DNA from 2 places in the Bacillus sp. SCT118 genome. Region 2 is predicted to be linked to the other one. Evidence: a T-box and tRNA genes for the amino acid it is inferred to sense, from the RefSeq annotation. Region 2 holds a T-box; the other holds one or more tRNA genes.
What was found. The T-box of region 2 lies ahead of ileS (isoleucine--tRNA ligase). A T-box ahead of a tRNA ligase gene usually reads a tRNA of that ligase, here a tRNA-Ile.

Region 1 (14,826 bases), 1.4 Mb from region 2:
GCGAAGCCGTAAGGCGAAGTATAGGGGCTGACGCCTGCCCGGTGCTGGAAGGTTAAGAGGAGCGCTTAGCGTAAGCGAAGGTGCGAATTGAAGCCCCAGTAAACGGCGGCCGTAACTATAACGGTCCTAAGGTAGCGAAATTCCTTGTCGGGTAAGTTCCGACCCGCACGAAAGGCGCAACGATCTGGGCACTGTCTCAACGAGAGACTCGGTGAAATTATAGTACCTGTGAAGATGCAGGTTACCCGCGACAGGACGGAAAGACCCCGTGGAGCTTTACTGCAGCCTGATATTGAATGTTGGTACAGCTTGTACAGGATAGGTAGGAGCCTTGGAAACCGGAGCGCCAGCTTCGGTGGAGGCATCGGTGGGATACTACCCTGGCTGTATTGACCTTCTAACCCGCCGCCCTTATCGGGCGGGGAGACAGTGTCAGGTGGGCAGTTTGACTGGGGCGGTCGCCTCCTAAAAGGTAACGGAGGCGCCCAAAGGTTCCCTCAGAATGGTTGGAAATCATTCGCAGAGTGTAAAGGCACAAGGGAGCTTGACTGCGAGACCTACAAGTCGAGCAGGGACGAAAGTCGGGCTTAGTGATCCGGTGGTTCCGCATGGAAGGGCCATCGCTCAACGGATAAAAGCTACCCCGGGGATAACAGGCTTATCTCCCCCAAGAGTCCACATCGACGGGGAGGTTTGGCACCTCGATGTCGGCTCATCGCATCCTGGGGCTGTAGTCGGTCCCAAGGGTTGGGCTGTTCGCCCATTAAAGCGGTACGCGAGCTGGGTTCAGAACGTCGTGAGACAGTTCGGTCCCTATCCGTCGTGGGCGCAGGAAATTTGAGAGGAGCTGTCCTTAGTACGAGAGGACCGGGATGGACGCACCGCTGGTGTACCAGTTGTTCTGCCAAGGGCATCGCTGGGTAGCTATGTGCGGACGGGATAAGTGCTGAAAGCATCTAAGCATGAAGCCCCCCTCAAGATGAGATTTCCCATTCCGCAAGGAAGTAAGATCCCTGAAAGATGATCAGGTTGATAGGTCTGAGGTGGAAGTGTGGCGACACATGGAGCTGACAGATACTAATCGATCGAGGACTTAACCACATTTTGAATGATGTCACACCTGTTATCTAGTTTTGAGAGAACACTCTCAATTTGTTTGGTGGCGATAGCGAAGAGGTCACACCCGTTCCCATGCCGAACACGGAAGTTAAGCTCTTCAGCGTCGATGGTAGTCGGGGGTTTCCCCCTGTGAGAGTAGGACGCCGCCAAGCAATTGCACGTTAGTGCAATTATGGAGGATTAGCTCAGCTGGGAGAGCATCTGCCTTACAAGCAGAGGGTCGGCGGTTCGAGCCCGTCATCCTCCACCATTTTTCATTATACATATCGGTTTTACATATATGCCGGTGTAGCTCAATTGGTAGAGCAACTGACTTGTAATCAGTAGGTTGGGGGTTCAAGTCCTCTTGCCGGCACCACTTTTATATGATATAATATTCAAGTCTCTTGTAAGAAGAGCCATTAGCTCAGTTGGTAGAGCATCTGACTTTTAATCAGAGGGTCGAAGGTTCGAGTCCTTCATGGCTCACCATTTACATGTTGCGGATGTGGCGGAATTGGCAGACGCGCTAGAATCAGGCTCTAGTGTCTTTACAGACGTGGGGGTTCAAGTCCCTTCATCCGCACCATTTCTGCGGAAGTAGTTCAGTGGTAGAACACCACCTTGCCAAGGTGGGGGTCGCGGGTTCGAATCCCGTCTTCCGCTCCAACTATACCATCCACGCCGGGGTGGTGGAATTGGCAGACACACAGGACTTAAAATCCTGCGGTAGGTGACTACCGTGCCGGTTCAAGTCCGGCCCTCGGCATTAAGTTTTGCGCCCGTAGCTCAATTGGATAGAGCGTTTGACTACGGATCAAAAGGTTAGGGGTTCGACTCCTCTCGGGCGCGCCATGATCTATATGAAATCGGGAAGTAGCTCAGCTTGGTAGAGCACATGGTTTGGGACCATGGGGTCGCAGGTTCGAATCCTGTCTTCCCGACCATTCTTGGGGCCTTAGCTCAGCTGGGAGAGCGCCTGCTTTGCACGCAGGAGGTCAGCGGTTCGATCCCGCTAGGCTCCACTTGGTTTCAAAAAATATTTGGCGGTGTAGCTCAGCTGGCTAGAGCGTACGGTTCATACCCGTGAGGTCGGGGGTTCGATCCCCTCCGCCGCTACCAATGGACCTTTAGCTCAGTTGGTTAGAGCAGACGGCTCATAACCGTCCGGTCGTAGGTTCGAGTCCTACAAGGTCCACCACTATACGGAGGAATACCCAAGTCTGGCTGAAGGGATCGGTCTTGAAAACCGACAGGGGTGTCAAAGCCCGCGGGGGTTCGAATCCCTCTTCCTCCGCCATACATATTCCTAATCATCGCGGGGTGGAGCAGTTCGGTAGCTCGTCGGGCTCATAACCCGAAGGTCGCAGGTTCAAATCCTGCCCCCGCAACCAAATTTTAAAATGGTCCGGTAGTTCAGTTGGTTAGAATGCCTGCCTGTCACGCAGGAGGTCGCGGGTTCGAGTCCCGTCCGGACCGCCATTTAAATACTTAGGCTCGGTAGCTCAGTTGGTAGAGCAACGGACTGAAAATCCGTGTGTCGGCGGTTCGATTCCGTCCCGAGCCACCATTTATCATTATATTTTGGCGGTTGTGGCGAAGTGGTTAACGCACCAGATTGTGGCTCTGGCATTCGTGGGTTCGATTCCCATCAATCGCCCCAAATAAAAATTGCGGGTGTAGTTTAGTGGTAAAACCTCAGCCTTCCAAGCTGATGTCGTGGGTTCGATTCCCATCACCCGCTCCATTTCTATATCGTCATGGGCCTGTAGCTCAGCTGGTTAGAGCGCACGCCTGATAAGCGTGAGGTCGATGGTTCGAGTCCATTCAGGCCCACCATGACTTTTGTATTCCACAGTAGCTCAGTGGTAGAGCTATCGGCTGTTAACCGATCGGTCGCAGGTTCGAATCCTGCCTGTGGAGCCAAATGGAGAAGTACTCAAGTGGCTGAAGAGGCGCCCCTGCTAAGGGTGTAGGTCGTGTAAGCGGCGCGAGGGTTCAAATCCCTCCTTCTCCGCCATATGATTACAGATATAATAATTATCGGCCCGTTGGTCAAGCGGTTAAGACACCGCCCTTTCACGGCGGTAACACGGGTTCGAATCCCGTACGGGTCATCCAGAAGCCTTGCATATCCTGCAAGGTTTTTTTGTTTTATAAATCATGATATGTCTTAGATTTTGTTCTTTATTTTAAAAACAGACTACAAAAATCTCCATATATTTCGTTTTTCTTCAGAAAATGAAGTTAATTGTCTATAAGTATAAGCGCTTTCAGGAAAGGGCTTTTTTTTATTTCTTCGAATAAATACTATAAATGAAAACTATGATGTCAGAAAGGATGATTACATGGCCGCTGCCAGCCCGACAGCACATGATGTTTATCTTTTTCACGAAGGCAGTCTGTTTAAAAGCTATCAGCTGTTTGGCTCGCATTACCGCGAGCTGAATGGCAAAAGCGGATATGAATTCTGTGTGTGGGCGCCTCATGCGTTGGAAGTACGAGTGGCTGGAGATTTTAACAGCTGGTCTGGAGAAGAGCATGTGATGCACAGAGTGAATGATAATGGCATTTGGACGTTATTTATTCCAGGTATAGGAGAAAAGGAACGATATAAATATGAAATCGTGACGAATAACGGTGAGATCAGGCTGAAGGCAGATCCATACGCTATTTATTCAGAAGTCAGACCAAACACAGCGTCACTTACTTACGATTTGGAAGGGTACAGCTGGCAAGATCAAAAATGGCAAAAAAAACAGAAGGCTAAGACGCTGTATGAAAAACCTGTTTTCATTTATGAACTGCATCTTGGATCTTGGAAGAAGCATTCTGATGGCAGGCATTATTCCTATAAAGAATTAAGTCAGACGCTTATCCCTTATATCAAGGAGCATGGGTTTACCCATATTGAACTGCTTCCGGTGTATGAGCATCCATATGATCGTTCATGGGGGTACCAAGGAACGGGGTATTACAGCCCGACAAGCAGGTTTGGCACGCCGCATGATCTGATGAAGTTTGTTGATGAATGTCATCAACAAAATATCGGAGTCATTTTGGATTGGGTCCCCGGACATTTTTGTAAAGATGCACATGGACTCTATATGTTTGATGGAGAACCGCTTTATGAATACAAAGAAGAACGTGATCGGGAGAACTGGTTATGGGGCACGGCAAACTTTGACCTGGGAAAACCGGAAGTTCATAGTTTTTTAATTTCGAATGCGTTGTACTGGGCGGAATTCTATCATATAGATGGATTTAGGGTTGATGCAGTGGCTAATATCTTGTATTGGCCAAATCAGGATGAACGCCACACGAATCCATATGCTGTTGATTTTTTAAAAAAACTCAATCAAACCATGAGAGAGGCATATCCCCATGTGATGATGATTGCGGAAGATTCTACAGAATGGCCTCAAGTGACAGGTGCCGTTGAGGAAGGGGGGCTTGGTTTTCATTATAAATGGAATATGGGATGGATGAATGACGTACTGAAATACATGGAGACGCCGCCCGAAGAAAGGCGGCATTGTCATCAGCTTATCTCTTTTTCATTACTATATGCGTTTAGTGAGCATTTTGTATTGCCGTTTTCTCATGATGAAGTCGTATACGGAAAAAAATCACTTCTTAATAAAATGCCTGGCGACTACTGGCAGAAATTTGCCCAGTATCGGCTTTTGCTGGGCTATATGACAGTGCATCCCGGAAAGAAATTGATCTTTATGGGATCAGAGTTTGCCCAATTTGATGAATGGAAAGATACAGAACAGCTTGATTGGTTTTTGGACTCCTTCCCCATGCATCAGAAAGCCAGCGTTTTTACGCAAGATCTTCTCCGCTTTTACCAAAAAAGCAAAATCCTTTATGAGCATGACCATCGTGCACAATCGTTTGAATGGATTGATGTCCATAATGACGAACAATCAATCTTTTCTTTTATTCGTTATGGCAAAAAGCACGGTGAGGCGCTTGTCATCATTTGTAATTTTACACCCGTGGTCTATCATCAATATGATGTTGGAGTTCCTTTTTTTACTCAATACATTGAAGTGCTTAACAGTGACAGTGAAACATATGGAGGCTCAGGACAAATCAACAAAAAGCCGTTATCGGCTAAAAAGGGAGCACTTCATCATAAACCGTGTTATATCACGATGACCATCCCCCCTTACGGCATCTCGATTTTACGGGCGGTTAAAAAAAGAGGAGAGATAAAAAGATGAAAAAACAATGTGTAGCCATGCTCCTTGCCGGCGGGAAGGGCAGCCGTCTCAGCGGATTAACAAAAAATATGGCCAAACCGGCTGTATCTTTCGGGGGAAAATACAGGATTATTGATTTTACCCTAAGCAACTGTTCTAATTCAGGCATAGACACAGTCGGGATTTTAACGCAATATCAGCCGCTTGAGCTGAATTCCTATATTGGGATCGGCAGTGCATGGGACCTGGATAGATATAATGGCGGCGTGACGGTTTTACCCCCTTATGCCGAGTCATCAGAAGTCAAATGGTATAAAGGGACGGCAAGCGCCATTTATGAAAATCTCAATTATTTGAATCAGTATGATCCTGAGTATGTACTGATTTTGTCAGGAGACCACATATACAAAATGGACTACGGCAAAATGCTTGATTATCACATTGAAAAGAAAGCAGATGTGACCATCTCTGTCATCGAAGTGGGCTGGGAGGAAGCAAGCCGGTTCGGCATCATGAAGGCCAATCCAGATGGGACGATCACACATTTTGATGAAAAGCCCAAATTCCCTAAGAGCAATCTTGCCTCAATGGGGATTTATATATTCAATTGGCCGCTTTTGAAACAGTATCTTGAGATGGACGATCAAAACCCTTATTCTAGCCACGACTTCGGCAAAGACATTATTCCTCTGCTTTTGGAGGAGAAAAAGAAGCTTTCCGCTTATCCGTTCAAGGGATATTGGAAGGATGTCGGAACGGTGCAGAGCTTGTGGGAAGCCAATATGGATTTGTTAAAAGAGGACTCGGAGCTGAAGCTGTTTGAACGCAAATGGAAAATTTACTCCGTCAATCCAAATCAGCCTCCGCAATTTATTTCATCTGATGCGCAGGTTCAAGATTCGCTTGTGAACGAAGGTTGTGTTGTATATGGAAATGTGTCTCACTCCGTTCTTTTTCAAGGTGTGACTGTCGGTAAGCATACGACTGTTACATCATCCGTCATAATGCCGGATGTGACGATTGGGGAGCATGTAGTCATTGAAAATGCCATCGTTCCTAATGGGATGGTGCTGCCGGATGGCGCAGTGATTCGCTCCGAAAAAGACATTGAAGAGGTGCTGCTCGTTTCAGAGGAATTTGTAGAAAAAGAATTGATTTAATTACTGAAGAGGGGGCAGAGTCAGTGTTCAATAATCAAATGTTAGGTGTTATAGATGAAACCACATATAAGCATTCTCTTCAGGATTTAACAGCACAGCGGTCGCTCGGGGCGATCCCTTTTGCCGGCAGGTACCGTCTGATTGATTTTATGCTTTCCAACATGGTGAATGCGGATATTAGGAGTGTTGCAATTTTTCCGAAGTATCGTTACCGTTCGCTCATGGATCACCTTGGAGCGGGTAAGGAATGGGATTTGCACCGGAAAAAGGACGGCCTCTTTTTTTTCCCGTCTCCCCATCTTCATCACGAATACGATGAATTCGGGTCCTTTCGCCAGTTTTCGGACCATCTAGATTACTTCCACAGAAGCACGCAGCAATATGCTGTTATCTCCAACAGCCATACCGTATGCAACATTCAATTTCAATATGTGCTGAAACGCCATCAGGAGGTTGGCTGCGACGTCACCGAGGTATTTCAGGACGGCCAGTCGCTGCAAATCTATATCATGTCAACAACGCTTTTAAAGGATCTGATCTACGGACATAGCGAAAAAGGCTATAAAACCATTCAGGAGGCTGTTGAAAAGGAATCTTCCGCCCTGACCATTTGCCCATATGAATATTCAGGTTATGCCGCTGTCATTGATTCGGTGGAAAAATATTATACCCACAGTATGGAGCTCATTCAGCCTCGTTTTTGGCAGCAGGTGTTTTTGCCGCAGCAGCCGATCTATACAAAAGTGAAGGATGAGCCGCCTACGAAATACGGAAAGCACAGCACTGTCAAAAATTCTTTGGTGGCAAACGGCTGTGTGCTTGAAGGAGAGGTTGAAAACTGCATTTTGTTCAGGGCGGTCCATGTCGGAAAGGGTACGAAGCTGAAAAACTGTATTATTATGCAAAAAACGCAGATTGGCGAGGATTGTCTTCTTGAGCAGGTCATTTCGGATAAGGACGTTAAAATCGGCAAGGCGACGGAAGCTGCAGGAACAGCTGAGCAGCCGCTTGTATTAAGAAAAGGTTTGGTGCAAGGAGAGCTGATGAATTCTTGAAGATATTATTTGCTGTGTCAGAATGCACCCCATTTGTTAAATCAGGAGGTCTTGCCGATGTAGCAGGTGCTCTGCCAAAGGCACTTGCACGATTAGGCAATGAAGTAGCTGTGATGCTGCCGAAGTACAGACAAATACCTGAACCGTGGAAAAAGCGTATGAAAAAAAAGGCTGAGTGTACGGTAGCTGTCGGCTGGCGTCAGCAATATTGCGGAATTGAACATATGGCCAAAGATGATGTGAATTATTACTTCATCGACAATGAGTACTATTTCAACAGGGATTCGTTGTACGGGCATTATGATGACGGTGAGCGGTTTGCCTTTTTTTCAAGAGCTGTGCTGGAGGCTGCCAAAGTTGTGAATGTTCCAGCCGATATTGTTCATACTCACGATTGGCATACAGCGATGGTCAATTATTTGCTGAAAGAGGAGTACAGAAAACATCCTTTTTATGAACGGATGAAAAGCGTGCTTACGATCCACAACCTGCAGTTTCAAGGCATATTCCCTCCTGATGTCACACATGACTTGCTGGGTCTTGAGATGGATCATTTTCATTATGAAAGGTTAGAATGCAACGGATTTGTTAATTTTATGAAGGCGGGCATCATTGCGGCTGATCATGTGACAACTGTGAGCCCCACTTACAGAAATGAAATATTGACTCCGTATTATGGTGAGCAGTTGGAACAGGTTTTGCAATATAGGGAAAATGATGTAACCGGCATATTAAATGGCATTGATGATACGTTCTATCAGCCGAAAAGCGATCCTTATATAGAGGCGCAATACGATTCAGGGGATCTTGCATGCAAGTTGGAAAACAAAACGAAGCTTCAGCGGCGGATGGGGCTTCCAGAGAAAAACGATATTCCGCTGATCAGTATGGTGACAAGGCTCACTAAACAAAAGGGGCTTGATCTTGTCCGCAGAATTATGCACGAACTTCTTGAGGAGCAAGACATACAGCTGGTTGTGCTGGGCACAGGAGAACGTGAATTTGAAGATTATTTCCGGTATGCAGAATTTGCTTTTCATGAGAAGTGCCGGGCTTATATCGGGTTTGATGAGCCGCTAGCTCATCAAATTTATGCGGGCTCTGATATGTTTTTGATGCCGTCGAAATTTGAGCCGTGCGGTTTGGGGCAGCTCATTGCTCTTCAATATGGCGCCATTCCGATTGTCAGGGAAACGGGCGGTCTTTACGACACTGTTCGTGCCTATCAGGAGGAAGAGGGAACGGGCAATGGCTTTACGTTTTCCGCCTTTAATGCGCATGATCTGAAATTTACGATTGAACGAGCGCTGTCGTTTTATCGCCAACAGGATGTATGGAAGAGCATCGTGAAGACCGCAATGAATGCAGATTACAGCTGGAGGAAGTCGGCTAAAGAGTATCAGCGTATTTTCGAGCAGGTGACAAGGAGTGGACGGGATGTTCTCGAGTAAAGAACGCTTTGCAGACTTATTTTTAAAGCGTCTGGAAATGACGTGCGGAAAAAGCTTTAAAGATTCTGCCAAGCTGGATCAATATAAAACGTTGGGCAATATGGTCAGAGAGTATATCAGCGCTGATTGGATCGAAACGAATGAAAAAAGCAGATCAAATTCCGGGAAGCAGACATATTATTTATCAATCGAATTTCTGCTCGGTCAGCTCCTTGAGCAAAACTTAATGAATCTTGGTGTTCGTGATGTTGTAGAAGCTGGTTTAAAGGAAATCGGCATCAATTTAGAGGAAATCCTTCAGATAGAGAACGATGCAGGTCTCGGCAACGGCGGGCTTGGCCGCTTGGCCGCTTGCTTTTTAGATTCTCTTGCTTCGTTGAACCTGCCTGGGCATGGGATGGGCATACGCTATAAGCATGGTTTGTTTGAGCAAAAAATTGTAGACGGGCATCAGGTGGAGCTGCCTGAGCAATGGCTGAAAAACGGGAACGTATGGGAAGTAAGGAATGCGGATCAAGCAGTAGACGTGCCGTTTTGGGGCGAAGTCCATATGACAGAAAAAAGCGGGCGCCTGCATTTTCGCCACGAACAAGCCACAATCGTTACCGCTGTTCCTTATGATATCCCGATCATCGGCTATGAAACGGGCACTGTCAATACGTTAAGGCTTTGGAACGCCGAGCCCTATGCGCATTATCACGGCGGTAATATTTTGTCTTATAAGCGGGAAACAGAAGCGGTTTCTGAATTCTTATATCCCGACGACACCCATGATGAGGGGAAAATTTTACGGTTGAAGCAGCAGTATTTTTTAGTATGCGCAAGCTTAAAAAGCATTGTGAACAATTACCGTAAAACACATAAATCCTTATCCGGCCTGCATAAAAAAGTGAGCATTCATATTAATGACACTCACCCTGCGCTTGCGGTGCCCGAGCTGATGCGGATTTTGCTCGATGAAGAGAACATGAGCTGGGAAGAAGCTTGGCATATCACTGTACATACGATTTCTTATACAAATCATACAACATTGTCAGAAGCGCTCGAGAAATGGCCGATTCATTTGTTTAAGCCGCTGCTCCCGCGAATGTACATGATTATTGAAGAGATCAATGAGAGGTTTTGCCGTGCAGTTTGGGAAAAGTATCCGGGAGACTGGAAAAGGATAGAGGACATGGCGATTACAGCGCATGGTGTTGTCAAAATGGCTCATCTGGCCATAGTAGGCAGCTACAGTGTAAATGGCGTTGCAAAAATTCATTCCGATATATTAAAGGAAAGGGAGATGCGCGACTTTCACTTGCTGTTCCCGAATCGTTTTAACAATAAGACGAATGGAATTGCCCACAGGCGCTGGCTGTTAAAAGCGAATCCAGGCTTGTCTGCCATCATTACAGAGGCGATCGGCGATGAATGGGTCAAACAGCCGGAATCACTGATCCGTTTAGAACCGTACGCCTCTGATCCTACATTTATTGAACAGTTTCAAAACAACAAAAGCAAGAAAAAACAAGAGCTTGCCGATTTGATTTTTTGCACGGCCGGGGTGGTTGTGAACCCTGACAGCATATTTGATGTACAGGTGAAACGGCTCCATGCATATAAACGGCAGCTGCTGAATGTTCTTCACATTATGTATTTGTATAACCGCCTCAAGGAGGACGCTGGGTTTTCAATCTACCCGCAAACCTTTATTTTCGGGGCAAAGGCTTCACCAAGCTATTATTATGCCAAGAAAATCATTAAGCTGATCCATTCTGTCGCAGAAAAAGTCAATTATGATCCAGCGGTCAAACAGCTGATCAAAGTTGTTTTTTTGGAAAATTATAGAGTTTCTATGGCTGAGCGAATTTTTCCGGCATCAGACGTAAGTGAGCAAATTTCAACCGCAAGCAAGGAAGCGTCTGGTACAGGGAATATGAAGTTTATGATGAACGGGGCTTTGACGATCGGCACGCATGACGGCGCAAATATCGAGATCCTTGAGCGGGTGGGCCCTGACTGTATTTACACGTTCGGCTTAAAGGCGGATGAGGTTCTATCGTATCAGGAAAACGGCGGCTATAGATCGAGGGAATATTATCAGCATGACAGGAGAATCAGGCAGGTAGCGGATCAGCTGATCAATGGTTTTTTCGAAGGAGAAGCAGATGAATTCGAATCGATCTTTGACTCGCTGCTTCCGCATAATGATGAGTATTTTGTGCTGAAGGATTTCAGCTCATATGCAGATGCGCAGGAGCGAATTCAAGCTGATTATCGAGAGCGAAGGAAATGGTCTGAGCGTTCGATTGTAAACATTGCTCATTCTGGATATTTCTCCAGCGACCGCACGATCCGGGAATATGCGAAGGACATTTGGGGCATCAAGCCGATGATGTGAAAAAGCCGCTGTATAAGCGGCTTTTTTTGTTCACAGATTCATTGAATTGATTGTAAAGGATAAGAACGTCGCAAATGCACTCCATAAAAAATAAGGCAAAAGAAGATAGCTTGCGGCTCTGCTGTATTTTTTGGCAATGATCAGTAATACGATTGCTGTGATGGCGACAAGCAGGCAGTCAAGCGATGCAGCCAGCAGATTTTTTTGCGTAAACTGGAAATAGCTGAATGCTTGATTGAGCACGTAATTTATCAAAAGTGTAAACCAAAAGCTTTTCGCACCTTTAAATGAAAACGCAGCATATACAATGGCTGCTGAAAGGGAGATCAGGGCAAACAGGATGGCCCAAATGATGCCGATCGCAGTTCCGCTTGGTGTCCAGTCCGGTTTTTTCAATGAATTGTACCATTCTTGGTCCACAGGAAACAGGTAGCCTGCGGCTGAAAACAGCGCATATGTAATCACAAAAACGGCTAAAGCGCCGACAATCTTTTTCATATTTGCAACCTCCGCATGTATTTATTTACCCTTTATCTTATAAAGATCAAACCCCCGATATGCGGGGGAAATGATGGTCTTAAATAAGCTGCTGCAATGCGTTTGCTTTAATGCGTTCATATTCAAAAGCTGATTCTAATTCTTCCTTCGGTAAAGCAGACTTGCGGACGTATTTTTCGCGAATGACATCGTAAAGCTCGTAAGGAAACAGCATATCAATAAACATGACTTGTTTTTGTTCTTCAGTTAATGGGGCTCTGGATTCGTATGCGTTCAGCATGACATGAAATGTTTCTTCATCCCAAACGCCCGTCGTATCCAAAAGCGGAATAATCATTTTGCGCAAATCGCGAATAGGCAGATCAAATGAAACGGTATCTAAGTCAATGACCCAAATCTGTTCATTTTCCCCTAAGAGTGTATTTCCGGTTCCGTAATCCTGGTGGCAAAGGTTAGGGCTTTTTTTCAGCTGTTCAGTCCATGGAACATAGGTCGACTGCAAAAGCCGGTCTTTGATGCGCAGCCCGTCTTCAATAAAGCCATCTATCTCCTGAAGATAAAGCTGTGAGAAAGGATCTTCTTTTTCCGCCTCCGCCATCAGCTTCCACGTTTCCATCTGTTTGCACCGTTTCGTATAGTGGTTCGGCCAGCGACCTAATTTGGTAAATACGGGAACGCCATTTGGCGGCTGATATCCGACGGACGCTGTATGAAAATCAGCAAGGCCTTTCATGATAAACTCCAAGTCCTGCTTTACAGTCAGCTCAAACGGTCTTCCTTCGATCCAGTCATATACGACAAATAGAAATGAGCCGTGCTTGGAATATAGGCTGCCTTTTTTGTTTGGGAGTATGCCAGGAACATTCATGCCTTTTTTTGCCAAATAGTCCTGCGCGAAAATGGAAAACAACGCTTTCTTTTCTGGCCTGTGTATTCGTTTTAGACAAACTGCGCCGGAGTCTGTGTGGACCTTCCAGACAAGCGCCATCTGGTTTCCCTGAATGACGTCTATTTTTTCAGTCTGCACATCCCATCCTTGAAGCACATTTTCAGCCAGCTCCGTTAATTTTTTTGCATCTTCTGCTGATAAAGGAAGCTCTGATGAATTCCCCTCCTCAATGACTTCATGGTTTTCTGCCATTAAAGGACACATCCTTACCTGTTTTACTCCTACCTTATGAATCAAAAGGAAAAAATGATTGAGTTATTTGACTATATTTAATAGATGAATCTGGTTGTTTACCCGTTTTGTTTTTAGGGCAGTCCCATTCCGCACAAGTTGGTTGTTCAGCCGTATCATGATTCTAACTAGTTAAAAATCATGCAGGAATGGAGGCTATGTATGAAAATAGCACTGATCGCCACAGAGAAGCTTCCTGTCCCATCGGTTCGAGGAGGCGCTATTCAAATCTACCTCGAAGCGGTTGCCCCTTTAATTGCCAAAAAACATGAGGTGACTGTGTTTTCTATTAAAGATCCGAATCTCGCTGATAGAGAGAAGGTAGACGGTGTCCATTATGTGCATTTGGATGAAGACCGTTATGAAGAAGCCGTTGGAGCAGAGCTGAAAAAGAGCCGTTTTGATCTTGTGCATGTTTGTAATCGCCCAAGCTGGGTTCCGAAATTGAAGAAACAGACGCCGGATGCTGTTTTTATTTTAAGCGTTCACAATGAAATGTTCGCTTACGATAAAATCAGCCAGGCGGAAGGCGAGATTTGCATCGACTCCGTAGCGCAGATTGTTACGGTCAGCGATTATATCGGACAGACGATCACAAGCCGTTTTCCGTCAGCACGATCAAAAACAAAAACGGTGTATTCCGGTGTGGATTTAAAAACGTACCACCCTCGCTGGACGAATGAAGGGCAGCGGGCTCGCGAAGAGATGCGAAGCGAGCTGGGGCTTCACGGCAAAAAAATCGTCTTGTTTGTCGGCCGGCTTAGCAAAGTCAAAGGCCCGCACATATTATTGCAGGCTTTGCCGGACATCATTGAGGAGCACCCCGATGTCATGATGGTGTTTATCGGGTCAAAATGGTTCGGAGATAATGAATTAAATAACTATGTCAAACATCTTCATACCCTTGGTGCGATGCAAAAGGATCATGTCACATTTATTCAATTTGTGAAGCCAAAGGACATTCCGCGCCTTTATACCATGTCAGATGTATTTGTATGCTCTTCGCAATGGCAGGAGCCTTTAGCAAGGGTGCATTATGAAGCGATGGCTGCGGGACTTCCTATTATTACAAGCAATCGGGGAGGCAATCCAGAGGTCATAGAGGAAGGGAAAAACGGCTACATCATTCATGACTTTGAAAATCCTAAACAATATGCCGAACATATCAATGATTTGCTGAGCAGCTCGGAAAAGCGGGAACGGCTTGGGAAATACAGCCGCCGTGAGGCAGAAAGCAATTTTGGCTGGCAGAGGGTGGCTGAAAATCTGCTCAGCGTCTATGAAAAGAACAGATAGAAGGGGTGAACAGAGTGTACCAAAAAGAGCATGAAGAACAGATTGTGTCCGAAATTCTCAGCTATTATCCTTTTCATATTGACAATGTGGCGCTGAAATCGAACAAAAGCGGGCGCAAAATCTGGGAAATACAAACTGATCATGGCCCAAAGCTGCTAAAAGAAGCGCAAATGAAACCGGAGCGGATGCTTTTTATCACTCAGGCACATGCCCATTTACAAGAGAAAGGGCTGCCGATAGCACCGATTCATCAAACAAAAAATGGCGGTAGCTGCTTGGGCACGGATCAGGTTTCTTACAGCTTATATGACAAAGTGACAGGAAAAGAAATGATTTACTATGATGCAGAGCAAATGAAAAAAGTCATGTCGTTTGTCGGTCATTTTCATCATGACTCAAAAGGATATGTTTGCACAGATGAAAGCAAGAAGAGAAGCCGGTTGGGAAAATGGCACAAATTGTACCGTTGGAAGCTGCAGGAACTGGAGGGGAAT
Region 2 (14,826 bases):
CGCAGTTTGTCCGCCAAATTGTACGACAACGCCCATTGGCTGTTCGAGGTCAATGATGTGCATAACATCTTCAATCGTAAGCGGTTCAAAATACAGCTTGTCTGAGATGCTGAAGTCTGTTGAAACGGTTTCCGGGTTGTTATTGACAATAATGGCTTCATAGCCTGCTTGTTTAATTGCCCATACAGAGTGAACCGTCGCATAGTCGAACTCGACACCCTGTCCGATTCGAATCGGACCCGAACCAAGCACCATCACACTTTTCTTATCTGTAACGACAGATTCATTTTCTTCTTCGTATGTGCTATAGAAGTATGGCGTTTCTGACTCGAATTCCGCCGCGCACGTATCTACCATTTTGAATACCGGCGCAATCCCCGCTTGTTTTCTCAAGCTGTAAAGCTCGGATTCTTTCATTTTCCATTCACGGCTGATGTACTGATCAGAGAAGCCGAGTTCTTTTGCCCGTCTCAGCACATCTGTATCGCCCGCATTCGCCTTCAATTCTTTTTCAAACTGTACGATTCCGAACAGCTTATGCAAGAAGAAAACATCGATAGCGGAAAATTCATGGAGGTCTTCTACCGTGTAGCCTCTTCTGTACGCTTCAGCTAAGTAGAATAAGCGTTCATCACCGGCCTTTTTAATTCGCTTTTCAAGAAGCTCATCTGAAATGTCAGCGGCGTCCTTCAATTCAAGATGATACACATCCGCTTCCAGTGATCGCACTGCCTTCAGCAATGACTCTTCAAGCGTGCGGCCGATTGCCATGACCTCACCTGTCGCTTTCATTTGCGTGCCAAGCTTTCTGTTTGCTGATTCAAACTTATCAAACGGCCAGCGCGGAATTTTGGATACGACATAGTCAAGAGCAGGTTCAAATGCTGCGTATGTTTTTCCTGTCACCGGGTTCATCATTTCATCTAATGAAAGGCCGACTGCAATTTTAGCAGCGAGCTTTGCAATCGGGTATCCCGTTGCTTTTGATGCAAGGGCAGATGAACGGCTGACACGCGGATTTACTTCAATAATGTAATATTGGAAGCTGTCTGGGTCTAAAGCGAGCTGCACGTTACATCCGCCTTCGATTCCAAGCGCGCGAATCAGTTTTAACGATACATTCCGCAAGAGCTGATATTCGCGATCGCTGAGCGTTTGGCTCGGCGCGACAACAATACTGTCTCCAGTATGGATTCCAACCGGATCAATGTTTTCCATGTTACAAACGACAATGGCGTGATCCTGGCTGTCTCTCATGACTTCATACTCGATTTCTTTATAGCCGGCGATGCTTTTTTCAAGCAGACATTGGTGTACCGGGCTTAATTTCAAGCCGTTCTCAACGATTTCTTTTAACTCTGTCTCATTCGAGCAGATGCCTCCGCCTGTTCCGCCTAATGTATATGCCGGGCGGACAATGACAGGGAATCCAATTTGACTGACGAATTTTTCTGCTTCTTCAAGGGAGTGGATAATCTCACTTTCAGGCACCGGTTCATTCAGTTCATTCATTAATGTTCTGAACAAGTCACGGTCTTCAGCTTGCTGAATTGCAGACAGTTTTGTGCCAAGCACTTCGACGCCGCATTCTGCCAGAACACCTCTTTCAGAAAGCTCAACCGCAAGATTCAAACCGGTTTGGCCTCCGAGTGTAGGAAGAATGGCATCTGGTCGCTCTTTTCTGATGATTCTTGTCAGGAATTCAGGTGTGAGCGGTTCGATATAAACCCGGTCAGCCATTTCTGTATCTGTCATGATCGTGGCAGGGTTTGAGTTGACAAGGATGACTTCATAACCTTCTTCTTTCAAAGCAAGACAGGCTTGTGTTCCCGCATAGTCGAATTCTGCTGCTTGGCCGATGATGATCGGTCCAGATCCGATTACTAAAATTTTGTTAATGTCTACGCGTTTTGGCATACCGCTTCCCCTTCTTTCTCTGTTGTTTCGATCATTTCGATGAATCTGTCAAATAGGTGGTTGGCATCCTCAGGACCAGGTGAGGCTTCGGGATGATATTGAACCGTAAATGCCGGCAATGTTTTATGCTTCAGCCCTTCAATCGTATCGTCGTTAATTGCGATATGCGTCACTTCCAGTTCTGTTTTACTGATAGACGAAACTGTATATCCATGGTTTTGAGATGTTAAGGCAACTTTTCCTGTAGCCAGCTCTTTTACCGGGTGGTTTGAGCCCCTGTGGCCGAATTTCATTTTTTCGGTATTCGCCCCGCACGCCAGCGCGAATAATTGGTGGCCAAGACATATTCCGAATAATGGCACTTTTCCAAGAACACCTTTAATCATTTCAATCGCTTCAGGCACATCCTTTGGGTCTCCAGGTCCGTTAGAAAGCATGATACCGTCCGGTTTCAGCTGAAGCACCTCTTCCGCTGTAATGTTGTAAGGCACAACGATGACGTCACATTTCCGTTTGTTCAGCTCTCTTAGAATCCCGTGTTTCATGCCGAAGTCAACCAAGACGATGCGTTTGCCTCTTCCCGGGCTCGGATATGCTGTTTTTGCTGATACTTGGGATACTTGATTTCTTGGCAATTCCGTTTCGTTCAGTCTTTTCAGCACTGCTTCGATATCTTCATCAGATGAAGCGAATGTTCCTTTTAGCGCGCCTGCCGTGCGGATCATTCTTGTCAGCTTCCTTGTATCAATCCCCTGGAGTCCGGGAATATTTTTCATTTTTAAATACTCGTCTAAGGTGTATGCTGAACGCCAGTTGGAAGGCAGCTCACATAATTCTTTGATGATCAGCCCTTTGACAAAAGGGGTAATGGATTCAAAATCATCACGGTTAATGCCGTAATTTCCGATAAGCGGGTATGTTAATGTTACGATCTGTCCGCAGTAAGAAGGATCAGATAAAATTTCCTGATAGCCTGTCATCCCAGTATTAAAAACGACTTCTCCCATGTTGTGTTCTAAGCTTCCAAAGGCTTCTCCCTCGAATACCGCTCCGTTTTCCAGTACTAATCGTCTCTTCATTTGACAAGTCTCCCCTCTTCATAAGCAAGCTTCCCTGCCGCAATTGTAGCGACCGGCCAGCCGGTGCAGCTGATGCCGTTGAATGGTGTATTTTTTCCTTTTGATAAAAATGTCTCTTTGTCTATAACTGCTTCTTTTTCTAAATCGATTAACGTAATGTCCGCAGCTTGCCCCGTTTGTAATGTTCCATATGGGAGACCGAACGCTTCGCATGGCTTGATTGTCATGTAGTCAATCAACTGCTTCAGCGACCATTTGCCATTTTTGACAAAGTGTGTGTAAAGAAGCGGGAATGCTGTTTCTAAGCCGACAATTCCGAATGGCGCCAGCTTTATTTCTGTGTTCTTCTCTTCTTCCGTATGCGGTGCATGGTCTGTTGCGATAAAATCAATTGTTCCGTCTAAAAGACCTTCAATTAAAGCAGCTCTGTCTTCTGGGCTGCGGAGCGGAGGATTCATTTTATAGTTTGTGTCCAGCCCCGGGATGTCCTCATCACAAAGCAGCAAATGATGCGGCGATACTTCTGCTGTCACTCTGATTCCCGCTTTTTTCGCATCGCGTACAACTCTGACAGATTCTTTCGTGCTGATATGGCATACATGATAATGGCAGTTTGCCGCCTCAGCCAGCAGCACATCGCGAGCAATATGAACCGATTCACACACAGAAGGAATGCCGTTTAGCCCGTTCGCTTTGGAGAATGTCCCCTCATGTACGCTCCCTCCGTAAATTAAGGAGTTGTCCTCGCAATGTGCAACAATCGCTTTGTCAATTGCGGCTGCCCGTTTCATCGCTTCATACATCATTCCTGCTGTCTGTATACCAACGCCGTCATCTGTAAAAGCAAATGCCCCGGCTTCTTTTAACGCTTCAAAGTTTGTCATTTCATCGCCGATTTGTCTGATCGTAATGGATGCATATGGAAGAACTCTGACGCATGATGTTTCTTTAATTCTGTTTTGCACCCATTCCATCTGCTCCTTTGTATCAGGAACCGGCCGCGTATTCGGCATTGCTGCTACTGTAGTATAGCCGCCGCGTGCCGCTGCTTTTGCCCCGGTTTCAATAGTTTCTTTTTTCTCTCCGCCCGGCTCTCTGAAATGCACGTGGAGATCAACAAACCCAGGTGAAACGAGCAAACCTTTTGCATCAATTACCGTTTCATTATCCGTTGCATCAAGCTTGCCGATTGCGGTGATGGTTTCTCCAGTCACTCGGATATCCGCTTGTGTTTTTTCACCATTTTCGTTTAGTATCCAGCCGTTTTTAATGAGATATGACATACGCTGCTTCTCCTCTTTTCACATTGGTTTGTAAGGCACGCTGTATCACTGCCATTCTGATAAATACGCCATTTTGCATTTGCTTGAAGATTCTTGATTTTTCGCTTTCTACTAAGCTGTCATCAATCTCCACTCCTCTGTTTACCGGAGCAGGATGCATGATGATCGCATGCCGCTTCATACGCTCAGCCCGTTCTACGGTCAAGCCGTATTTGTTTAAATAGCCTTCCTGGCTGACAGCGGACTGATGCCGTTCATTTTGAATGCGCAGCAGCATGACAACATCGGAAGACTCAACTGCTTCATCCATTGAGACATACGTGCCGAATGTATTTTCTTCATCCTGCCATTCCGAAGGGCCGGAAAATAGGACCCGGGCACCCAATCTTGTCAACACTTCCGCATTTGACCTTGCCACTCTGCTATGCTTGATGTCGCCGTGAATGGAGACGGTAAGCCCTTTGAACGTATTGAACTCTTCATAAATCGTCATTAAATCAAGCAGTGATTGTGTTGGATGCTGGCCGCACCCGTCTCCCGCATTCAGAATCGGAATGTTCACCTGGCTGACAAGCTCTTCATAATACTCATCCTCACTGTGCCTGATGACGCAGACGTCCACACCGATTGATTCGAGCGTCCGGATCGTGTCATATAAGGTTTCGCCTTTTTGCACGCTTGTGCTTGTTCCATCAAGGTTGAGCACATTCATGCCCAGCTTTTTTTCTGCGACCTCAAAGCTGAACCGCGTTCTCGTGCTCGGTTCGAAAAACAGGTTTGCGGCAAACTTTCCTGTAAGCTGATTGTCTGTTTTTCCGCTTTTGAGCTCTTGTGCTGTTTGAAGCAAATCTTTGATTTCCTCAGTGCTAAGTTCACTCATCGTCGTTAAATGCTTCATGTTCTTTCCCCTCTCTTTTCAACTTAAGGCTGAAAAAAAACCCCGGTCTAAGATAGACTCGGGGTATGGTTAAATAGAGGGCAGCATTGAAGCTTCCTTCTCTTCATAACCCTTCCAAGCCTCTCTGGACTTTCATTAAAAGGTTTTAAATATGATGTTGTTCAGATGTGTCTGCCTGCTCTTCCTTCGCCTGCGGAAGAATCAGGTTTAAGATGACACCGACAATTGCGGCAAGCGCCATTCCTGACACTTGGAATCCGCCTTGAGACACTTGGATAAAAGCGCCTCCTACACCGATGACAAGGATAACTGATGTAATAATGAGGTTTCTGTTGTTTTCATAATCAATTTTGTTGTCAATCAGCATTCGCAGGCCGCTTGAAGCAATGATTCCGAACAGCAGGAAGGAGACGCCTCCCATGACCGCTGACGGCACTGAACTGATCAGCGCTGAAATTTTGCCGATAAAGCCGAAGCAACAAGCAATCACTGCCGCTCCTCCGATGACAAAGACGCTGAATACTCTTGTGATGGCCAGCACGCCAATGTTTTCTCCGTAAGTCGTTGTCGGCGGACCGCCGATCAGGGAAGCGAGGATTGTCGCCACACTGTCACCCATAATAGAGCGATGAAGACCTGGCTTTTTAATGAAATCTTGTCCGACAACCTTGCTCAGCACCATTTGGTGGCCGATATGCTCTGACATTGTGACAAATGCGACAGGAACCATTGCGGCTGCGATGCCGAGTGTAACTGACGGTGAATAATCTTTGAACGGAATAATAAATTCAGGCACTGCGAACCATTTCGCGTCAAGCACCGGCTGGAAGTTAACAATCCCTTGAGTAAGGGCGAACAGGTATCCGCCGATGATTCCGATCAGAACCGGAATCAGGCTTAAAAATCCTCGTAAGAAAATCGCACAAATGATCGTGATTGCCAGCGTAACTCCTGCGACACTAAAGTGCTTTAAGCTGTAGACCAACTCACTCGCGTTCGGATCAGCATACATCGCCATGTTTACCGCAGTGCTTGCCAGTCCCAGCCCGATGACGATAATAACAGGCCCTACGACTACAGGCGGGAGAATCTTCATCAGCCATCCTGTTCCAAGCTGCCTAATCAATAAGGCAATCAGCCCGTACACCAGCCCTGCAAGAAACGCTCCAACCATTGCCGCTCCCGGCCCGCCGGTCGCTTTTACCAGAATGATCGGAGAAATAAAGGCGAAGGACGAACCGAGATACGCCGGAATTTGCCCTTTCGTAATAAGAAGGTACGCCAGTGTTCCGATGCCGCTTGTCACCAACGCCACAGCAGGACTCATTCCGACGAGCTTCGGAACCAAAATGGTTGAGCCAAACATGGCAAACAAATGCTGAAGGCTGAATGAAACCCAAGAGAAAGGTGTCGGGACATCCCTGACCCCTAAATTTACTTTTTTCTTACTCATGATGATTTCCCCCTGATTGTTGACTTTCATTTTAGGATGACTCAATGACTGAATAAAAAAACCTCTTTGCTTTTTTACGCAAAGAGGCATACAAAGACCTGCCGAATCCTTTTTGGGCCTTTGTTGTGCACCTCTTTGCAACCTCACTGGATTGCCCTTAAAAAGGTGATCTATTATTCGTTTTCATAAATGGCGACGAGATCGTTTTGGTCTACCTCATCAAGCTGAACCATAACCTTTTCTGACTTTGATGTCGGGATGTTTTTCCCGATATAATCCGCTCGGATCGGCAGCTCCCGGTGTCCTCTGTCCACAAGCACTGCAAGCTGAATGGAGGAAGGTCTGCCTACATCAACAAGCGCATCCATTCCTGCTCTGACTGTTCTTCCGGTATACAGAACATCATCAACGAGAATGACTTTTTGATCTGTAATATCTACCGGAATATCTGCACCTTTTACAAGCGGTTCATCGTTGCTCGTTTTTTTAGAAAGATCGTCTCTGTAAAGAGTAATATCAATTTCACCGACTGTAACAGGATTTCCCTCAATCTGTTCAATGCGTTCCGCAAGGCGTTTTGCCAGGTAAATCCCTCTGGTCTTAATGCCGACAAGAATGCAGTTATTCATTCCTTTATTGCGTTCGATCATTTCGTGAGCAATCCTGGTCAGCGCCCGTCTGATTGCCTGTTCGTCGAGAATGACAGCTTTTTGATTCAATGTGTGACACCTCACAGTTCATATAGAAGAAAAAAACCCTCCTGCCAGAGCATAGAGGGGTTTTAGGACAAGGTGCGCGCATATACACGCATCCCGTCTATCCGTTATCCTTCTCAGCCTCTCTGGACTGTTTTAAAGAATCTATTCAGCTTCGTTTATTATTTCAGAAAAGAAACACGCTGTCAACCGTTTTTTCTGAGGTTTTCGATTAATTCTGCCATATCCTCAGGAAGCGGCGCTTCAAATTCGACATATTCTCCTGTTCGCGGATGGTCAAAACCTAAAACTCCCGCGTGAAGCGCTTGGCCATTAAAGTCGATTGTTTTTCTTGGGCCGTATTTCGGATCGCCTGCTAATGGGAATCCGATATATTTCATATGAACACGAATTTGATGGGTTCTCCCTGTTTCAAGCTGGCATTCCACTAACGTAAAATCCTGAAAACGCTCAAGCACATGAAAATGAGTGACAGCGCTTTTGCCATCACGTGTCACAGTCATGCTTTGACGGTCTTTCTTATCTCGTCCGATCGGCGCATCAATTGTTCCGTCATCGTGAGAAATAAGCCCGTGGACAACGGCCGTATATTTTCGGGTGACCGTTTTGTTGACCAATTGGTTTACGAGTGACTCGTGTGCCATATCATTTTTCGCCACCATTAATAACCCGGACGTGTCCTTATCGATTCTGTGAACAATGCCCGGACGCATCACGCCATTTATACCGGAAAGGTCCGTGCAATGAGCCATAAGGCCGTTTACAAGTGTGCCCGTAAGATGCCCGGGTGCTGGGTGAACAACCATTCCGCGAGGTTTGTTGACGACCAGCACATCCTGGTCCTCATAATAAATATCCAGATCCATAGGCTCTGCCAGGACGTCGAGCGCTTCCGGTTCGGGTACAGTGACGGTCACCTGATCACCCGGCTGAATTTTATAATTCGCTTTCACCGCGCTTCCGTTCACGACAACCTGTCCGTCTTTTACCCATTGCTGAACCTGGGTTCTTGACCAATCATTCTCAGTCGATGCCAAAAATTTATCAATCCGCTCACTTTTTTGTTCTTCTGAAGCGGTTATATCAATTTGATTCATGCTATTGCTCCTTTTTCTTTTTCCCGCTGTCCAACAGCATTTGTATAAATAAAAGCATTACGCCGACACATAGTGAAGAGTCCGCGATGTTAAATATCGGGTAATTGTAATTGACAATAATAACATGGATAAAATCCACAACTTCCTGTCTGACAGCCCGATCGATAAAGTTGCCGATGGCACCGCCAAGCATAAGTCCGAGGGCAACGCCAAGAAGCCTTTGTCCTTTTGTATAACGCTGTATGTAATAAACAATACCAATAATAACAGCGGTTGTTATGAGGTAGAAAAACCACATCTGACCCGCTAATATCCCCCATGCAGCACCCGTATTGCGATGGGAGGTGATATAGAATACCTGATCAATGATCGGAATGCTTTGGCCAAGTTCCATGTTCTTAACAACTAGCCATTTTGTCAATTGATCGGCTGCAATAATAAGTAGTGCAATCATATAATACAGCACAAACGTTCCTCCAGTTTACGGTTACTTTAATCCATTATGCATTTTATCAATAAAAAGCACTGGAGTAAAGAAATATCAGGCATATTAACCGGCCAGACACTGTTATTCATACAGTGCCTGACCATATTCGATATCCGTTGATTTCCATATTGGAAGCGTTTTTTTCTCAAATTGGACAGAATAAAGAAAATCGTTTGCTGTTCGGGCCGTCGGCAGCACCGCCAGCTTTGCAAGAGGAATGGGGGCCCCGGTTTCTTCACAGTATCCGAATGTGCCGCTTTCGATTTTTGACAATGCAAGGAGAACGTCTTGAAGCTCTTCTTTAATGTGATAGATCAGAGTTGCTTTTTGTTTATGATTGATTGCTGCTTGCGGGCTTGTAGAAACCTGAAAGCAAGAATACTCAAATAATCTAGACTGTAATTCTTCTTTCATCAGAAGAAGTTCCGTATAAATTGCGGTCAGTTGATCATTCATTCTTCACAACTCCTGCTCTTAACGTAGTACCTTTATTGTTGCCTATGAATGATGATCTAAAGCCCATAAGATTTTTCCTGCCGTTCTAAAGGATGTCACTCTTGGCACAAAAAAAGCCCGGCTTTTACGCCGGGCCCTTTTCATTATTTTTGATAGTATTTTTCAACGATTTCAGCGTTGCGTAATGAAAGTGTAGGATATTTCGGATTTGCACCTACATCTTTTGAAATCACACGTGATCTCTCACACATTTCGCCTTCCGCTTTCTCGACAGCGATTTTACCCGTCGCAAAGCTTTGCGCATCGTTCGGCGCATCATTTTCTTCGCTGATTGTCAGTTCAGACACAATAAACAGCTGAGAAAGGTTTTCTTTTATGGAAGCCAAGAGCTCTTTGTTTTCTTTGTTTGGATACAATTTCAGGTTTGCTTCCAAAGATTTACCGATAATTTTTTCATTTCGCGCAGTTTCTAATGCTTTTAGCACGTCATCACGAAGAGCCATAAAGCGGTCAAATTTTTCTTCAGTCGCTTCACTGTTTGGAACCGCGATTGTTTCCGGCATATCGGTCAGCTGAACGCTCTGCTCTTCAACAAATGTTAAATGAGACCACAATTCGTCTGCCGTATGTGGAAGGATAGGCGCTGAAAGCTTCACTAATGCAAGAAGCGTTTCGTAGAATACTGTCTGCATGCTGCGTCTATCCGGATGATCCGCATGCTCGATGTAGACAATATCTTTTGCAAAATCAAGGTAGAATGAGCTCAATTCGATTGTGCAGAAATTATGAATGCTATGATACACAACCGCAAATTCGTACTCATCATACGCTTTTTTCACTTTATCAATCAGCTTGTTCAGCTTAATCAGCATATACTGATCGACTTCACGAAGATCTTCGACAGCCACCGCATTTGTTTTTGGATCAAAATCGAAAAGGTTGCCGTGTAGGAAACGGAACGTGTTGCGGATTTTACGATATACTTCCGCAACCTGCTTTAGAATGGCGTCAGACACGCGAACGTCCGCCTGATAATCCACTGAAGATACCCATAATCTTAAGATGTCGGCACCAAGCTGTTTCATGACTTTAGCCGGAACAACAACGTTACCGATTGATTTACTCATCTTGCGTCCTTCTCCATCCAGTGCGAACCCATGGCTGAGCACACCTTTATACGGCGCTTTCCCTGTTACGGCTACTGCTGTAGAAAGAGAAGAGTTAAACCAGCCGCGATATTGGTCAGATCCCTCTAGGTATAAATCAGCCGGGCGAACGAGGTCTTCACGTTCTTCAAGCACTGCTTGATGTGAAGAGCCTGAATCAAACCAAACATCCATGATATCCTGTTCTTTTGTAAATGTGCCGTTCGGGCTGCCAGGATGCGTAAAGCCTTCCGGAAGAAGATCCTTTGCTTCTTTTTCAAACCAAATGTTTGATCCGTGCTGTCTGAACAATTCAGAAACATGTTCAATGGTTTCATCTGTAATAATCGGTTCTCCGTTTTCAGCGTAAAATACCGGAATCGGCACACCCCACGCACGCTGTCTGGAAATACACCAGTCTCCGCGGTCCCGAACCATGTTGTGCAAACGCTGCTCGCCCCATTCAGGAACCCATTTGGTTTCTTTAATGGCATCCAGCAGGTCTGATCTGAAATCTTTAATAGACGCAAACCATTGCGCTGTCGCTCTGAAAATGGTTGGTTTTTTTGTTCTCCAATCATGCGGATAAGAGTGAGTAATGAATTCAAGCTTCACAAGTGCGCCTTTTTCATCAAGCTGCTGTGTGATCGCTTTGTTTGCATCATCATAAAACATGCCTTCAAAGCCAGGAGCTTCGCTTGTCATTACACCTTTTTCATCGACCGGGCAAAGCACATCTAAACCGTATTTTTGGCCGATGATAAAGTCATCTTCCCCATGTCCTGGAGCTGTATGAACACAGCCTGTTCCGGCATCAGTTGTTACGTGTTCACCAAGCATAACGAGAGAGTCTCTGCCATATAGCGGGTGTTCAGCGATAATGTTCTCAAGGTCTTTCCCTTTGACCGTTCTTGTCACTTCATACTGATCAAATCCGCATGCCGATGCAACATTTTCGACTAAGGCACTTGCTACGACAAAGCGGTCTTCACCTACTGCAATCACGCTGTACTCAAGATCAGGGTGCACTGAGATTCCGAGGTTCGCCGGAATTGTCCAAGGCGTTGTTGTCCAAATGATGATGCGCTCACCGTTTTCAAGAACGCCTTTTCCGTCTTTTACACCAAAAGCGACGTAAATAGATGCTGAACGTTTGTCTTGATATTCGATCTCGGCTTCAGCCAGAGCAGACTCACTTGAAGGTGACCAGTTAACCGGTTTAAGGCCTTTGTAAATGTAGCCTCGTTTTGCCATTTCACCAAATACGCGGATTTGCTGCGCTTCGTATTCCGGTTTTAATGTCACATATGGGTTTTCCCAGTCACCGCGGACACCAAGACGTTTGAATTGCTCACGCTGTCCCTCGATTTGCTTCCAAGCGTACTCTTCGCATAGTTTGCGGAATTCCGCTACTGACATTTCTTTGCGGTTGACCTTTTTGTTTTTTGTCAGAGCTGTTTCAATTGGCAATCCGTGTGTATCCCAGCCCGGCACATACGGTGCGTTGTAGCCGCTCATTGATTTATAGCGGACAATGAAGTCTTTCAAAATCTTGTTAAGCGCATGGCCCATATGGATGTCGCCGTTTGCATACGGAGGTCCGTCGTGTAAAACAAATTTCGGGCGGTCTTTCGTCCGTTCCTGAACAAGACGGTAGATATCTTCTTCCTCCCATTTTTTTTGAATGTCAGGCTCACGGTTTGGCAAATTTCCACGCATCGGGAAATCTGTTTTCGGCATTAAGAGCGTGTCTTTAAAATCCATTTTCATTCCTCCACTGCATTTTTTCAGAAAATAAAAAAAGCCCTCTCATCCCATAAGGGACGAGAAAGCTTATCTCGCGGTACCACCCTTTTAGAAAAAGCAAGCATACACTTTTTCCTCTTGAGCATCGTAACGTGATGAACGTCCTAACCTACTGTGAGTTCAGCAAGGAAACTAAAGGGCTGATCTACATGATTCCGGCCATCCCAGACTCTCACCATCTCCGGGTCGCTATGAAGGCCTGAAGGAAACATGACTGTCCCTTTCAACCGTTTTTTCATCTGAATTTATGAACGTATTATATTCGACATGCTAAGAAAATGTCAAGATAATCAGAGAATTTATTCCTTTTCCTCAAATACAGCGTCGACTTCATACTCAAGGAGATGATCCCAATCGTCATTTTTCAGAAGATCAAGCTGCGCTTCAATCAGCATTTGGAAACGTGTTCTGAACACTTTAGACTGTTTTTTCAGCTCTTCAATTTCCATTGCAATTTTTCTTGATTTTGATAACGATTCGTTGATAATGCGATCAGCGTTTTTCTCCGCTTCCCGAACGATCAGCTTTGCCTCTTTTTGAGAATTGCGTTTTACGTCTTCAGCCGCTTCTTGAGCAACTAAAATGGATTTATTCAATGTTTCCTCAATATTGGCAAAGTGTCCGATTCTTTCATCAAGCTCATTGACTTTCGCTTCAAGCTCAGTTTTCTTGCGGAGAACAATTTCGTAATCTTTTCTGACTTGGGCTAGGAATTCATTTACTTCATCTTCATCATATCCGCGAAAACTTTTTGTAAACGTCTTGTTGTGAATATCATTTGGCGTTAATGGCATGATGCCACCTCCATTTTTACATTTCAGTACGGTTATCTAGTTCACATTATAAAACAAATTTCGCACAGATGGAGAAAAAAACTGAAAAACCGACTATTTTTGTCGTTCAAACGTAACTCTCCATTTGTCTTTTTTGGTTTTCCCTTCGATTTTTGTTAAGCTGCACCGGCCAAAACCTCTGATTGACAGCATGTCCCCTTCCGCGACTATGTATGAAGGATCTTCAACCACCTTCCAGTTCACTTTCACAAGGCCGTTTTTCACAAGCGTCTGTGATTTCTGGCGGGATTGCCTGCTCATAGAGGCGCAGACGGCGTCAAGCCTTAAAGAAGAAACCGTGTCATCTCTTATTTCGACATCCACTGCTGGAATGTTAAGGTCTGACAAGTCGATTTTCTCTAGGCTGACCGCCGCTTTGCCTGCTTGGGTCAGCTGTGCAGCCACAAAATCAGCGGTATCGGCTGAGACAATCAATTGCACTGCTGTCTCAGAAAACACGATGTCACCGAATTTTTGCCGCTTTAATCCTATGCCCATTAATGCACCAAGCAGAGAACGATGATCTACTGAGACAAACTTGTCAGCATAACGGACGTTAAACGCCTGCAGTTCAAAATCCGATTCTTCCGGAGTAATGTACTCTGGATACAGAATCGCCCGTTTTCGCTCCGCTCTGTCATAGCCGCCGGAAAAAGCAAGCCCGACATCAGCCTGTCCCGTAACAGCAGAGAGGATGACCTGCTCTCGGGGGTCTAAAAAGTCGGTCAGCTTCATCCGGTACTGCTCCTGGACAATTCTTTTCCATTCGAGCGCCTGGTCAATAAAGGCCCGCTCGTCTTTTCTGAAGTGCTGATATATATCGCTCATCGTCTTTCCCTTCTATGTAAAGAGGCTTGGCTGCTGCCAAGCCCCTATCAAACTGTCACATTAAAACGCAATCATGCGATAAAGTCCCCACAAGCCGGTTGTCGCAAACCGAAGCACAAGTATTGCTACGATTGGTGAAATATCCAGCATTGCAATCGGAGGAATGATTTTTCTGAATGGTTCGAGATATGGTTCACAAATCGAAGCCAAAAAACGCCCGACTGCTGTTTCCCTCGTACTCGGCACCCATGACATAAAAATATATATGATCAGGGCAAATGAGTATATTGTGATTAATAAGCTTAAAACCGAAAAAACTTGATAAAGGATCATCTCGCTTTACCACCTCTGATGTTCGTCTTCAGATATGAGCTCAGAAATTGTGCCTGATACATCTACGTTGTCAGGCGTGCAGAGGAAAATATCTGAGCCGATTCTTTGAATATCGCCGCCAATGGCATAAACGGTTCCGCTTAAAAAGTCAACAATCCGCTTCGCCTGGTCATGCTGTATCCGCTGAAGATTGACGACAACTGCCCGCCGGTTCTTCAAATGGTCGGCTATTTCCTGCGCCTCCGCATAAACGCGCGGCTCACTCAACACCACTTTAGAGGATTTCTGAACACTTTGCAAGCTCACTACATTCTGTTTGCCCGCTGGTTTATTCCCGTTGTAAGGCGGCTTTTCTTTTTGCTCATGCTCCTCATGAGATTCCCGCTCTGTCTCAATATATTCATATTCGTATTCTTCATCTTCCATTGAGAAAAAGTTTTTCAGTTTATTTTTCATACTCATTGCTGTACACCCCCTGTTTCATTTCCGACTAAC

Region 1: it encodes a tRNA-Ile, which carries the amino acid that the T-box ahead of ileS (isoleucine--tRNA ligase) is inferred to sense. The anticodon was not compared.

Annotation. Positions count from the first base shown of each region.
Region 1 is NZ_CP191225.1:1,079,124-1,093,949, forward strand. It holds rRNA gene ACQVGT_RS05380 (23S ribosomal RNA) at 1-1,101, shown strand, start outside; rRNA gene rrf (5S ribosomal RNA) at 1,156-1,271, shown strand; tRNA gene ACQVGT_RS05390 (tRNA-Val) at 1,294-1,369, shown strand; tRNA gene ACQVGT_RS05395 (tRNA-Thr) at 1,402-1,477, shown strand; tRNA gene ACQVGT_RS05400 (tRNA-Lys) at 1,515-1,590, shown strand; tRNA gene ACQVGT_RS05405 (tRNA-Leu) at 1,601-1,687, shown strand; tRNA gene ACQVGT_RS05410 (tRNA-Gly) at 1,693-1,767, shown strand; tRNA gene ACQVGT_RS05415 (tRNA-Leu) at 1,782-1,867, shown strand; tRNA gene ACQVGT_RS05420 (tRNA-Arg) at 1,877-1,953, shown strand; tRNA gene ACQVGT_RS05425 (tRNA-Pro) at 1,969-2,045, shown strand; tRNA gene ACQVGT_RS05430 (tRNA-Ala) at 2,051-2,123, shown strand; tRNA gene ACQVGT_RS05435 (tRNA-Met) at 2,144-2,220, shown strand; tRNA gene ACQVGT_RS05440 (tRNA-Ile) at 2,223-2,299, shown strand; tRNA gene ACQVGT_RS05445 (tRNA-Ser) at 2,306-2,398, shown strand; tRNA gene ACQVGT_RS05450 (tRNA-Met) at 2,416-2,492, shown strand; tRNA gene ACQVGT_RS05455 (tRNA-Asp) at 2,504-2,580, shown strand; tRNA gene ACQVGT_RS05460 (tRNA-Phe) at 2,593-2,668, shown strand; tRNA gene ACQVGT_RS05465 (tRNA-His) at 2,686-2,761, shown strand; tRNA gene ACQVGT_RS05470 (tRNA-Gly) at 2,772-2,845, shown strand; tRNA gene ACQVGT_RS05475 (tRNA-Ile) at 2,861-2,937, shown strand; tRNA gene ACQVGT_RS05480 (tRNA-Asn) at 2,950-3,024, shown strand; tRNA gene ACQVGT_RS05485 (tRNA-Ser) at 3,028-3,118, shown strand; tRNA gene ACQVGT_RS05490 (tRNA-Glu) at 3,144-3,215, shown strand; gene glgB (1,4-alpha-glucan branching enzyme) at 3,447-5,330, shown strand; gene ACQVGT_RS05500 (glucose-1-phosphate adenylyltransferase) at 5,327-6,469, shown strand; gene glgD (glucose-1-phosphate adenylyltransferase subunit GlgD) at 6,493-7,524, shown strand; gene glgA (glycogen synthase GlgA) at 7,521-8,975, shown strand; gene glgP (glycogen phosphorylase GlgP) at 8,962-11,358, shown strand; gene ACQVGT_RS05520 (TspO/MBR family protein) at 11,389-11,856, opposite strand; gene cotI (spore coat kinase CotI) at 11,936-13,009, opposite strand; gene cotSA (spore coat protein CotSA) at 13,199-14,332, shown strand; gene cotS (spore coat putative kinase CotS) at 14,347-14,826, shown strand, end outside.
Region 2 is NZ_CP191225.1:2,444,181-2,459,006, forward strand. It holds gene carB (carbamoyl-phosphate synthase (glutamine-hydrolyzing) large subunit) at 1-1,917, opposite strand, end outside; gene ACQVGT_RS12395 (carbamoyl phosphate synthase small subunit) at 1,902-2,996, opposite strand; gene pyrC (dihydroorotase) at 2,993-4,279, opposite strand; gene ACQVGT_RS12405 (aspartate carbamoyltransferase catalytic subunit) at 4,263-5,177, opposite strand; gene pyrP (uracil permease PyrP) at 5,323-6,630, opposite strand; gene pyrR (bifunctional pyrimidine operon transcriptional regulator/uracil phosphoribosyltransferase) at 6,804-7,349, opposite strand; gene ACQVGT_RS12420 (RluA family pseudouridine synthase) at 7,532-8,443, opposite strand; gene lspA (signal peptidase II) at 8,445-8,909, opposite strand; gene ylyA (sporulation-related RNA polymerase-binding protein YlyA) at 9,012-9,386, opposite strand; gene ileS (isoleucine--tRNA ligase) at 9,530-12,295, opposite strand; T-box leader at 12,348-12,574, opposite strand; gene divIVA (septum site-determining protein DivIVA) at 12,637-13,131, opposite strand; gene ACQVGT_RS12445 (YlmH family RNA-binding protein) at 13,225-13,998, opposite strand; gene ACQVGT_RS12450 (YggT family protein) at 14,059-14,331, opposite strand; gene sepF (cell division protein SepF) at 14,338-14,793, opposite strand; gene ACQVGT_RS12460 (YggS family pyridoxal phosphate-dependent enzyme) at 14,790-14,826, opposite strand, start outside.